One region of the Massilia varians genome, then DNA from elsewhere that is predicted to be linked to it. Evidence: predicted binding sites of a transcription regulator. Region 1 holds the regulator's gene; the other holds the start of a gene.
What was found. Region 1 encodes sigma-54, which starts transcription at its own class of promoters, with help from an activator protein. Its sites were predicted from a motif close to TGGCANGNAANCTGCTTT; they were not measured.
Positions count from the first base shown of each region.

Region 2: MasN3_RS18050 (PEP-CTERM sorting domain-containing protein) is a predicted target of sigma-54. The motif match lies at 1,681-1,698, and genes of this name have one in related genera.

Region 1 is NZ_AP026966.1:827,548-832,265, forward strand. Features, by position in the region: gene lptA (lipopolysaccharide transport periplasmic protein LptA) at 1-315, shown strand, start outside; gene lptB (LPS export ABC transporter ATP-binding protein) at 336-1,109, shown strand; gene MasN3_RS03830 (RNA polymerase factor sigma-54) at 1,124-2,599, shown strand; gene hpf (ribosome hibernation-promoting factor, HPF/YfiA family) at 2,658-3,011, shown strand; gene MasN3_RS03840 (enoyl-CoA hydratase/isomerase family protein) at 3,164-4,249, shown strand; gene rapZ (RNase adapter RapZ) at 4,381-4,718, opposite strand, start outside.
Region 2 is NZ_AP026966.1:4,006,878-4,011,595, reverse strand. Features, by position in the region: gene ispD (2-C-methyl-D-erythritol 4-phosphate cytidylyltransferase) at 1-482, shown strand, start outside; gene ispF (2-C-methyl-D-erythritol 2,4-cyclodiphosphate synthase) at 489-1,001, shown strand; gene MasN3_RS18050 (PEP-CTERM sorting domain-containing protein) at 1,046-1,645, opposite strand; gene MasN3_RS18045 (MFS transporter) at 1,960-3,222, shown strand; gene MasN3_RS18040 (hypothetical protein) at 3,227-3,535, shown strand; gene MasN3_RS18035 (NADPH-dependent FMN reductase) at 3,601-4,155, shown strand; gene MasN3_RS18030 (VOC family protein) at 4,145-4,564, shown strand; gene MasN3_RS18025 (ion transporter) at 4,561-4,718, shown strand, end outside.

The DNA.
Region 1 (4,718 bases):
AACGGCAAGCTGGCGACTTTCCGCCAGAAGCGCGACGGCGGTCCCAACCTGTGGGTCGAGGGCCAGGCCCAGCGCATCGAATACGACGAGCGCGCCGAACTGGTCAAGCTGTTCAACAACGCCGAAGTGCGCGAGCTGGAGAACGGCCGCTTGGCCAACGAGATCAAGGGCCCGTTCATCTCCTACGACAACCGCCGCGAAGTCGCGCAGGTGCGCAACGATCCCACCGGCCAGAGCAAGGTCGGCGGCGGCCGCGGCACCCTGATCATCGCGCCGCGCCGTACCGCGGCGCCCGCCGAAGGTGCCAAGCAATGACGGCAGCCATGAGCGCAGGCATGAACGCGGAAGCGGCGACCGCGGTCGACGGCTGCAGTACCCTGATCGTCAAAGGCCTGCAAAAGAGCTACGGCAAGCGCCTGGTGGTGCGCGACGTATCGCTGCAGGTGGAGTGCGGCGAAGTGGTGGGCCTGCTCGGCCCCAACGGCGCCGGCAAGACCACTTCCTTCTACATGATCGTCGGCCTGGTGCCGTCGGATGCCGGCACCATCGACATCAACGGCACCGACATCTCGAGCCTGCCGATCCACCGCCGTGCGGTGCTGGGCCTGTCCTACCTGCCGCAGGAAGCCTCGGTGTTTCGCAAGCTGACGGTGGAGGAGAACATCCGCGCCGTGCTGGAGCTGCAACGCAACGAGGACGGCAAGCCACTGGGCAAGGACCAGATCAACGAGCGCCTCGACACCCTGCTGGCCGAACTGCAGATCGAGAAGCTGCGCGAGAACCCGGCGTTGTCGCTGTCGGGCGGCGAGCGGCGCCGCGTCGAGATCGCGCGCGCGCTCGCGACCAATCCGCGCTTCGTGCTGCTCGACGAGCCCTTCGCCGGCGTCGACCCGATCGCGGTGATCGAGATCCAGCGCATCGTGCGCTTCCTGAAGGAACGCAACATCGGCGTCCTGATCACCGACCACAACGTGCGCGAGACGCTCGGCATCTGCGACCGCGCCTACATCATCAACCAGGGAGCGGTGCTGGCCTCGGGCCGCCCTGACGACATCATCGCCGACGAATCCGTGCGGCGCGTGTACCTCGGCGAGCACTTCAGGATGTAATCAGAGCATCGGGCATGAAACAGTCTCTCCAGTTACGCACGTCGCAGCACCTGGCGCTCACGCCGCAGCTGCAGCAGTCGATCCGCCTGCTGCAGCTTTCCACGCTCGAACTGCACCAGGAGATCGAGCAGATCCTGCACGACAACCCGCTGCTCGAACGGCTCGACGATCCGCTCGACCGCTCGGTGCGGCTGCTGGCGGACGGCGCGATCAATACCGCGCCGGCCAATGGCGAAGCGCCGCCCGCCCCGCCGGATTCGGTGGCGCAGGAGGGCGCGAAGGCCGAGCACGAGGGCGCCGATGGCGAGGGCAACGGCGAGCGCGGCGATGCCGAGATGGACTGGGGTGGTGAAGGCGGCGGGGCGCGCAGCGGCGACGACGAAGACGGCCGCCCGCAGCTGGAAGCCGACGGCATCACGCTGCGCGAGCACCTGGCCGAGCAGATCCGCCTGAGCGCCTGCGGCATGCGCGACCGCGCGCTGGCCGAGCTGGTGATCGATGCGCTCGACGACAACGGCTACCTGGAAGAGCCGCTCGACGAGATCCATGCACGCCTGCCGCAGGAACTCGAGATCGAGATGGACGAACTGCGCTGCGCGCTGGCGCTGGTGCAGAGCCTGGACCCGGTGGGCGTGGGCGCGCGCAGCGCGGCCGAATGCCTGGCCCTGCAGATCCGCCGCATGCCGGGCGTTCCCCTGGTGACGCGGCGCCTCGCCCTGAAAATCGTCGAAGGCTATCTGAGCTGGTTCGCCCAGCGCGAATACACCAAGCTGAAAAAGGCGCTCGACTGCGACGACGAAGACCTGCGCGAGGTGCAGGCCGTGGTCCGCCAATGCAATCCGCATCCCGGCGCGGCCTTCTCCTCGGGCGTATCGGACTACGTGGTGCCGGACGTGATCGTGCGCCGCGCCAAGAACGGCTGGCAGGTAACGCTGAACCCGGAAGTCATGCCGAAGCTGCGCGTGAACAGCCTGTACGCCAACCTGCTCAAGCAGGGCAGGAGCGAAAGCCAGATGGGCGCGCAACTGCAGGAAGCCAAGTGGCTGATCAAGAACATGCGCCAGCGCTTCGACACGATCCTGCGTGTGGCCGAGGCAATCGTCGAGCGCCAGCGCAACTTTTTCAGCCACGGCGCGGTTGCCATGCGCCCTCTTGTTTTGCGTGAGATAGCTGATACACTAGGCCTACACGAGAGCACGATTTCACGTGTAACCACGCAGAAATACATGCTGACCCCGCACGGCATGTTTGAGTTGAAGTACTTCTTCGGAAGCCACGTCGCCACCGAAGCGGGGGGAGAAGCCTCCTCGACGGCGATCCGCGCGCTTATTGCGCAATTGACAGGAGCAGAAGACCCTAGGAATCCTCTATCCGACAGCAAGATCGCGGAGATGCTCGGGGAACAAGGTATGGTCATTGCGCGCCGGACGGTTGCCAAATACCGCGAAGCGCTCAAGATTCCGCCCGTCAGCCTCCGCAAATCCCTGTAAAGCACCTGCCCACTCTCACCTTGTGGCGCGGGCAGGGCACCTTCCCAAAGGAGTGTGTATGAACCTCACAATCAGCGGCCACCATCTCGAAGTCACCCCCGCCATCCGTGAATACGTTCAGAATAAGCTCGAGCGCATCACCCGCCATTTCGACCACGTGATCGACACCCACGTGTTCCTCGCCATCGATAACCTCACTGAAAAAGAAAAACGGCAAAAGGCCGAGATCAACCTACAGGTATCGGGAAAAATTCTGCACGTGGCGAGTGCGGCCCAGGATATGTATGCGGCCATCGACACGTTGATGGACAGGCTGGACAGGCAGGTTCTGAAACACAAATCCATGCTGCAAAATCATAACCACGTGGCGCACAAGCGCCTTCCGGACAACGGAGAAGCCGCCGCTGCGTAACGCACCGTTTGCGAACCAGCTGTAGCACAACAGCAAGGGCGTCTGAGGGGACGCCCTTTTTGCTTTTGTACAATACCTGTTACTTTTTCTTGCTTCCGTATTTGTACAAATGTTCTGTAGAATGCATGTCTTTTCGACCACAGAAGACCATCATGACCGATACCGTCCTGACCCGCGCTGCCAACCGCACCGGCGTCATCACGCTCGACCGGCCGAAAGCCCTGAACTCTCTCTCGCTTGACATGGTGCGCGCCCTGAGCGCCATCCTGCTGCAATGGAAGGATGACGCGGGCATCGACGCGGTGGTCATCACCAGCAGCAGCGAGAAGGCCTTGTGCGCGGGCGGCGACATCCGCTTCTTCCACGAGATGGGCCAGGTCGGCCCGATGGGCGGCAGCGCGCTGCTGGAAGACTTCTTCACCGAAGAATACGCACTGAACCACCTGATTCATTTCTATCCGAAGCCGTACATCGCGGTGATGGACGGCGTGGTGATGGGCGGCGGCATGGGCATCGCCCAGGGCGGACCAGGCTGCGGCCTGCGCATCGTGACCGACCGCACCAAGATGGCCATGCCCGAGGTGAACATCGGCCTGTTCCCGGACGTCGGCGGCAGCCACTTCCTGTCGCATGCGCCGGGCCAGCTGGGCCAGTACCTGGGCCTGACCGGACTGACCATCGGCGCGGCCGATGCGCTCTACGTGGGCCTGGCCGACGTGTTCGTGCCGGGCGCGGAGCTCGGTGGATTGCAGGCGCTGATCGACTCGACTCCCGGCGCGCAGCTGCCGGCGGCGATCCGCGCCTATGCGGCGCAATTCGCGGGCCAGCTGGGCGCGAGCGAACTGCAGGCGCAGCGCGGCGTGATCGACGCGCACTTCGGCGCGGCCTCGGTGGGCATGATCATGGCCTCGCTGGGGCGCGACGAGAACCCGTTCGCGCAGAAGGCGCTCAAGGCGATGCGCCAGCGCTCGCCCCTGATGATGTGCGTGACCCACGAACTCCTGCAGCGCGGCGCCTCGCTGGGCGTGGCGGAATGCCTGCGCATGGAGCGCAACCTGGTGCGCCGCAATTTCGAGCACGGCGAAGTGCTGGAAGGCGTGCGGGCGCTGGTGATCGACAAGGACAACCAGCCGAAGTGGAATCCGCCGGCGCTGGAGGACGTGACGCCGGAAATGGTGGCGCGCTTCTTCGAGCCGGTGTGGCCGGATTACGCGCACCCGCTGCGGCATTTAGCTTGACGTTTCTCGTGGGGTGGTCGGCTCTGCCGACCGCGCGTTCAACTCACCGATGAATTGACGCTGCGCTGCAGATCAAGGACTGTTTGCACGCGCGGCCGGCGAAGCCGTCCACCCTACCTTATCGCGACAAATTAAACAGCCGCGTGGGTCGGCTGCTCGCGGTGACGAATGATGACCCGTTCGGTCTGCCCGAAGTAGGCCCCCAGCCTTTCCGCCATGTAGACCGAGCGGTGCTGGCCGCCGGTACAGCCCACCGCCACGGTGAGGTAGGACCGGTTGTCCGTCTTGAACGAGGGCAGCCATTTTTCCACGAACTTGCGGATATCTTCCAGCATCTCGGTGGCGCTCGGCTGGGCGTCGAGGAAGGCGATCACCGGCTGGTCGCGGCCCGTGAGCGGGCGCAGCGCCAGGTCATAATAGGGATTGGGAACCGCGCGCACGTCGAACACGAAGTCGGCATCCAGCGGCA
Region 2 (4,718 bases), 2.4 Mb from region 1:
CCCGCATGGAGTCGATCCGCAATGGCCTGCGCGCGCTGCACGGCAGCATCGCGCTTGACGACTGGATCCTGGTGCACGACGCGGCCCGGCCCGGCCTGGACGCGGAACTCATCGAACGCCTGATCGTCGAAACGGGTGAACACCCGGCCGGCGGCCTGCTGGCCCTGCCCGTGGTCGACACGGTCAAGCGCAGCAGCGCGGGCGAGGTCGCCACCGTCGCGCGCGACGGGCTCTGGCTGGCGCAGACGCCGCAGATGTTCCGCTACCAGCTCCTGCTGCGTGCGCTCGATGCCGCCGTGAGCAGCAGCGCGGGCCCGGCCGCCATCACCGATGACGCCAGCGCGGTTGAAGCGCTGGGACTGGCCCCCAAGTTGGTGGAAGGGCATCCCCGCAACCTGAAAGTCACGCTGCCTGCCGATATCCGGATCGCCGAGATGTACCTAGCAGCCTACCGAACCGACCCCAATAACGAAACCAACTGAACCACCATGACACAAGCCTCCTGGAATCCCACTCCGCCGTTCCGCATCGGAACCGGCTACGACTGCCACGCGCTGGTCGAAGGGCGCAAGCTCATCGTCGGCGGCGTGACCATCCCGCACCGTCTCGGCCTGCTCGGCCATTCCGACGCCGACGTGCTGCTGCATGCGATCATCGATTCGCTGCTGGGCGCGGCGGCCCTGGGCGACATCGGCAAGCATTTCCCGGACACCGATCCGATGTTCGCCGGCGCCGACTCGCGCACGCTGCTGCGCGAAGTCGCCCACCGCGTGCTGGCGACCGGCTACACCATCGGCAACATCGACGCGACCATCATCGCCCAGCAGCCGAAAATGGCGCCGCACATCCCGCAGATGGTCTCGCGCATCGCCGAAGACCTGGGTGTGTCGCCGCAGCAGGTCAACATCAAGGCCAAGACCAACGAGAAGCTGGGCTTCCTCGGGCGCGAGGAGGGCATGGCGGCCGAGGCGGTATCCCTGCTGATCCGCGCGCCCGCTTGATTTCCGACCCGCCCGACCGGGCGGGCCATGCATGCGCTGTGTGTTCAGCGCTTGCGCAGCTTGCGGCGGCTCGCCGCGACGCCCAGCAGACCCAGGCCCAGCAAACCCAGCGAGGCCGGCTCCGGTACTTCGGTCGCATCGACGTTCGAGTAGGTCCTGAAGCTCAGGTCGTAGCTCCAGAAAGGACCGCCGTCATAGAAGGCCTCGCCCTGCGTGTAGGACCCGCTGTCAGCATAGGCGGCAACCAGGTCGTTGTTCGATGCGTGCAGGCGCAGGAAATACTGGGTGTTGGATGACAGCGCGACAGGGTTCCAGAACACGTCCACCCAGCCGCTGCTGCTGTCGACATTGGTGGCCGTGCCTTGCGCCAGCACGTTGCCACCGGTGATGGCATCGAAGATCGCGATCGTCACGTCGGTTTTCGTCGGCGTGTACCAGGCCGGGTGGACGAAGATGCCGGCGCCGGAGATGTTGTCGGCAGTCTGGAAGAAGGACTGGCCGCACGAGTAGGCCTCACCCATGCTGCAGAAGCCGCCGAGCGTTGTCGGGTTGTCCTGGTCGACGATCGGTGCGGCGCCCACCACTCCCGAGGCAGCCATCAACCGCGAGGTGCAGAGAGCCAGAGCGGATTTCCCAAGTTTCATGCAAGTCTCCTTATCGTTGGAATAATTACTACTTCTAAGCAATAATTTTGCCATTAGGAAATTATTGAACGGAATCAACGAGATAGCTCATTGCCGCCGACTGTGATAAGGCACGCTGTAAAAACTGTCGACAGGAGTGGGTGGCCAACAAGCTTCGGCAAGACGCTGTATTTGCGTGTATATGCACTATAATGCATGAATGCCAGCGCGGTGCCACCCCCATCCTGGCCGACACCCCGCCATACAGCTAAACTGAATGCCTCCGCCAGCCAGCAACAGCTGCCGGGCGTAGACATTGATCGAGGAACTGACGCATGCAGGTCCAGACCGAAATGACGCCGCGCGCGACCTGGATGCTGATCCTGACCGCGAGCACGATCCTGATGATCACGATGGGTGCGCGCCTGACCACGGGCCTGTTCCTATCGCCGATCAATACTTCTACCGGCCTCGGCGTGGCCAGCATCAGCTTCGCGATGGCCGTGGCCCAGCTCATGTGGGGGGCTTCCCAGCCCGTGTTCGGCGCCATTGCCGACAAGTACGGGGCGGCCAGGGTCATCGTCATCGGCGGCATCATGCTGGCCGCGGGCACCGCCGCCACGCCCTTCGTGGATTCCGAGTGGGGCCTGCTGCTCACAATGGGCATCCTGTCCGCCGCCGGGGCAGGGGCCGGGAGCTTCTCGATCCTGATCGGCGCCACCGCCCAGCGCTTGCCGGCGGAACGCCGCGCCTTCGCGTCCGGCTTCATCAATGCCGGCGGCTCCTTCGGCCAGTTCGTGTTCGCGCCGCTGATGGGTGCGATCATCGCCGGCGCCGGCTGGGTGATGGCGATGCTGACGATGGCGGCCGCGACCCTGCTCACGATTCCCCTTGCGCTCGGCATGCGCAGCAAGAAAACAGCTGCGCCGGTGTCCTCCAGCCCCTCAGCTGCCGCGACCAGTGCCCCAACCGTACCGGGCATCACCCTCACTGAACAGCTGCGCCAGGCCATGCGCGACCGCAGCTACCTGTGCCTGCACCTGGGTTTCTTTACCTGCGGCTTCCACATCGCCTTCGTGGTGACCCACCTGCCGCAGGAAGTCGCGCTGTGCGGCCTGCCGGCCGGCGTCTCGGCCACCGCGCTGGCGCTGATCGGCCTGTTCAACATTGCCGGCAGCCTGGCCGCGGGCGCGCTCGCCAGCCGCTACCGCATGAAGTCGCTCTTGGCCATGATCTACGCCAGCCGCGCCGTGCTGATCGTGCTCTACCTGCTGGCCCCGAAAACGGCCCTGACCTTCTACCTGTTTGCCGGCGCCCTCGGCTTCACCTGGCTGGCCACCGTGCCGCCTACCGCCGGCCTGGTGGGCAAGCTGTTCGGCATGCGCTACCTGGCGACGCTGTTCGGCATGACCCTGCTGTCGCACCAGATCGGCGGCTTCTTCGGCGCCTGGCTGGGCGGCCTGTCGTTCGTGCGCTTCGGCGACTACACCTGGATGTGGTACGCCGACATCCTGCTGGCGCTGGCGGCCGCGCTCATCAACCTGCCGATCCGCGAGGCGAAGGTAGTCCGCCCGGCGCTGGCGGCCGCGAAGGGCTGAACGGATGGCGCGCGAAACCTGGGCCTATCGCGAAGTGGCCGTCGAGTCGGCGATCGATCCGCGCACTGGGCGGGTACGCATCCGTCCGGTGTCCGGGCAGGCTTACGCGACCTCGCTGCGGGTGCAATGCGCGCGCGCGCTGGCCGACCTCGCGCGCTATCCGCTGGGCACGCGCTTTCTCCTGTCCGCCAAGCTGACCGACCGCCTGGGCGGCGAGCCCTTCCTCTACGCCTGGCACGGCGATCCGGTGGTGGTGCTGAGCAAGGCGGCGCTGGCGCGCTTCCTCGGTGAGCGCAGACGCCTCCGAATCTAGCCCTCCGGCAGCGCAATATTGTAAAAATGGTTACCATCGGGTTTTGAGACCCCGAAAGGAGCACCATGACTACCCGGAATATCGCCGTCATCGTCGGCAGCCTGCGCAAGGACTCGTTCACCCGCAAGGTGGCGCAATCGATGATCGAGCTGGCCCCCGCCAGCCTGCACCTGGAGATCGTCGAGATCCGCGACCTGCCGCTGTACAACCAGGACGACGAAACCGACAACCCGCCGGCCGCCTTCAGCGCTTTCCGCGAGCGCATCAAGCAGGCCGACGGCATCCTGTTCTGCACGCCGGAATACAACCGCTCGGTGCCGGGCGCCCTGAAGAATGCGATCGACGTCGGCTCGCGCCCCTACGGCAAGGCCGCCTGGAACGGCAAGCCCTGCGCGGTCGTCAGCGTCTCGCCCGGCGCGCTCGGCGGCTTCGGCGCCAACCACCACCTGCGCCAGATGCTGCCCTTCCTCGACATGCCCTGCATGCCGGCACCGGAAGCCTATGTCGGGCAGGTGGCGGCCAAGTACGAGGGCGAGCGGCTGATCGACGACTCCAGCCGCGCCTTCTTCCAGACCTTCATCGACACCTTCGCCGCCTGGGTCGAGCGCCATGCCAACTAATCCGATCGCCGTACGCGGACTCGACCACATCGTGCTGCGCGTGGCCGACCTGGAGGCCATGATCGCCTTCTATGGCGAGGTGCTGGGCTGCCGGGTCGAGCGCCGCCTCGACGACATCGGCCTGATCCAGCTGCGCGCAGGTCACTCCCTGATCGACCTGGTGCCCGTGGACAGCAAGCTCGGGCGCGAAGGCGGCGTGGCGCCAGGCATCGGCGGGCGCAACCTGGACCACCTGTGCCTGCGCGTCGAGCCCTTCGACGAAGCGGCGATCCGGGGCCACCTGGAGGCGCACGGGCTCGCCGCCGGCCCCGTCGAAATGCGCTACGGCGCCGAAGGCGACGGGCCGTCGATCTACCTGCTCGACCCCGAGCGCAATACCGTCGAGCTCAAGGGGCCGCCAGTGCGATGAACCGCGGCAAGCGCCAGCGCGACGCCTTTCTTCCGGTGGAGAGCGCAGGGCCGCCGGGCGGATGGCGTGCGCGGATACACCAGGTCATCTTCGGCATCGACACGCGGGCCGGCCGGACCTTCGACATCGTGCTGGTGGTGGCCATCCTGCTCAG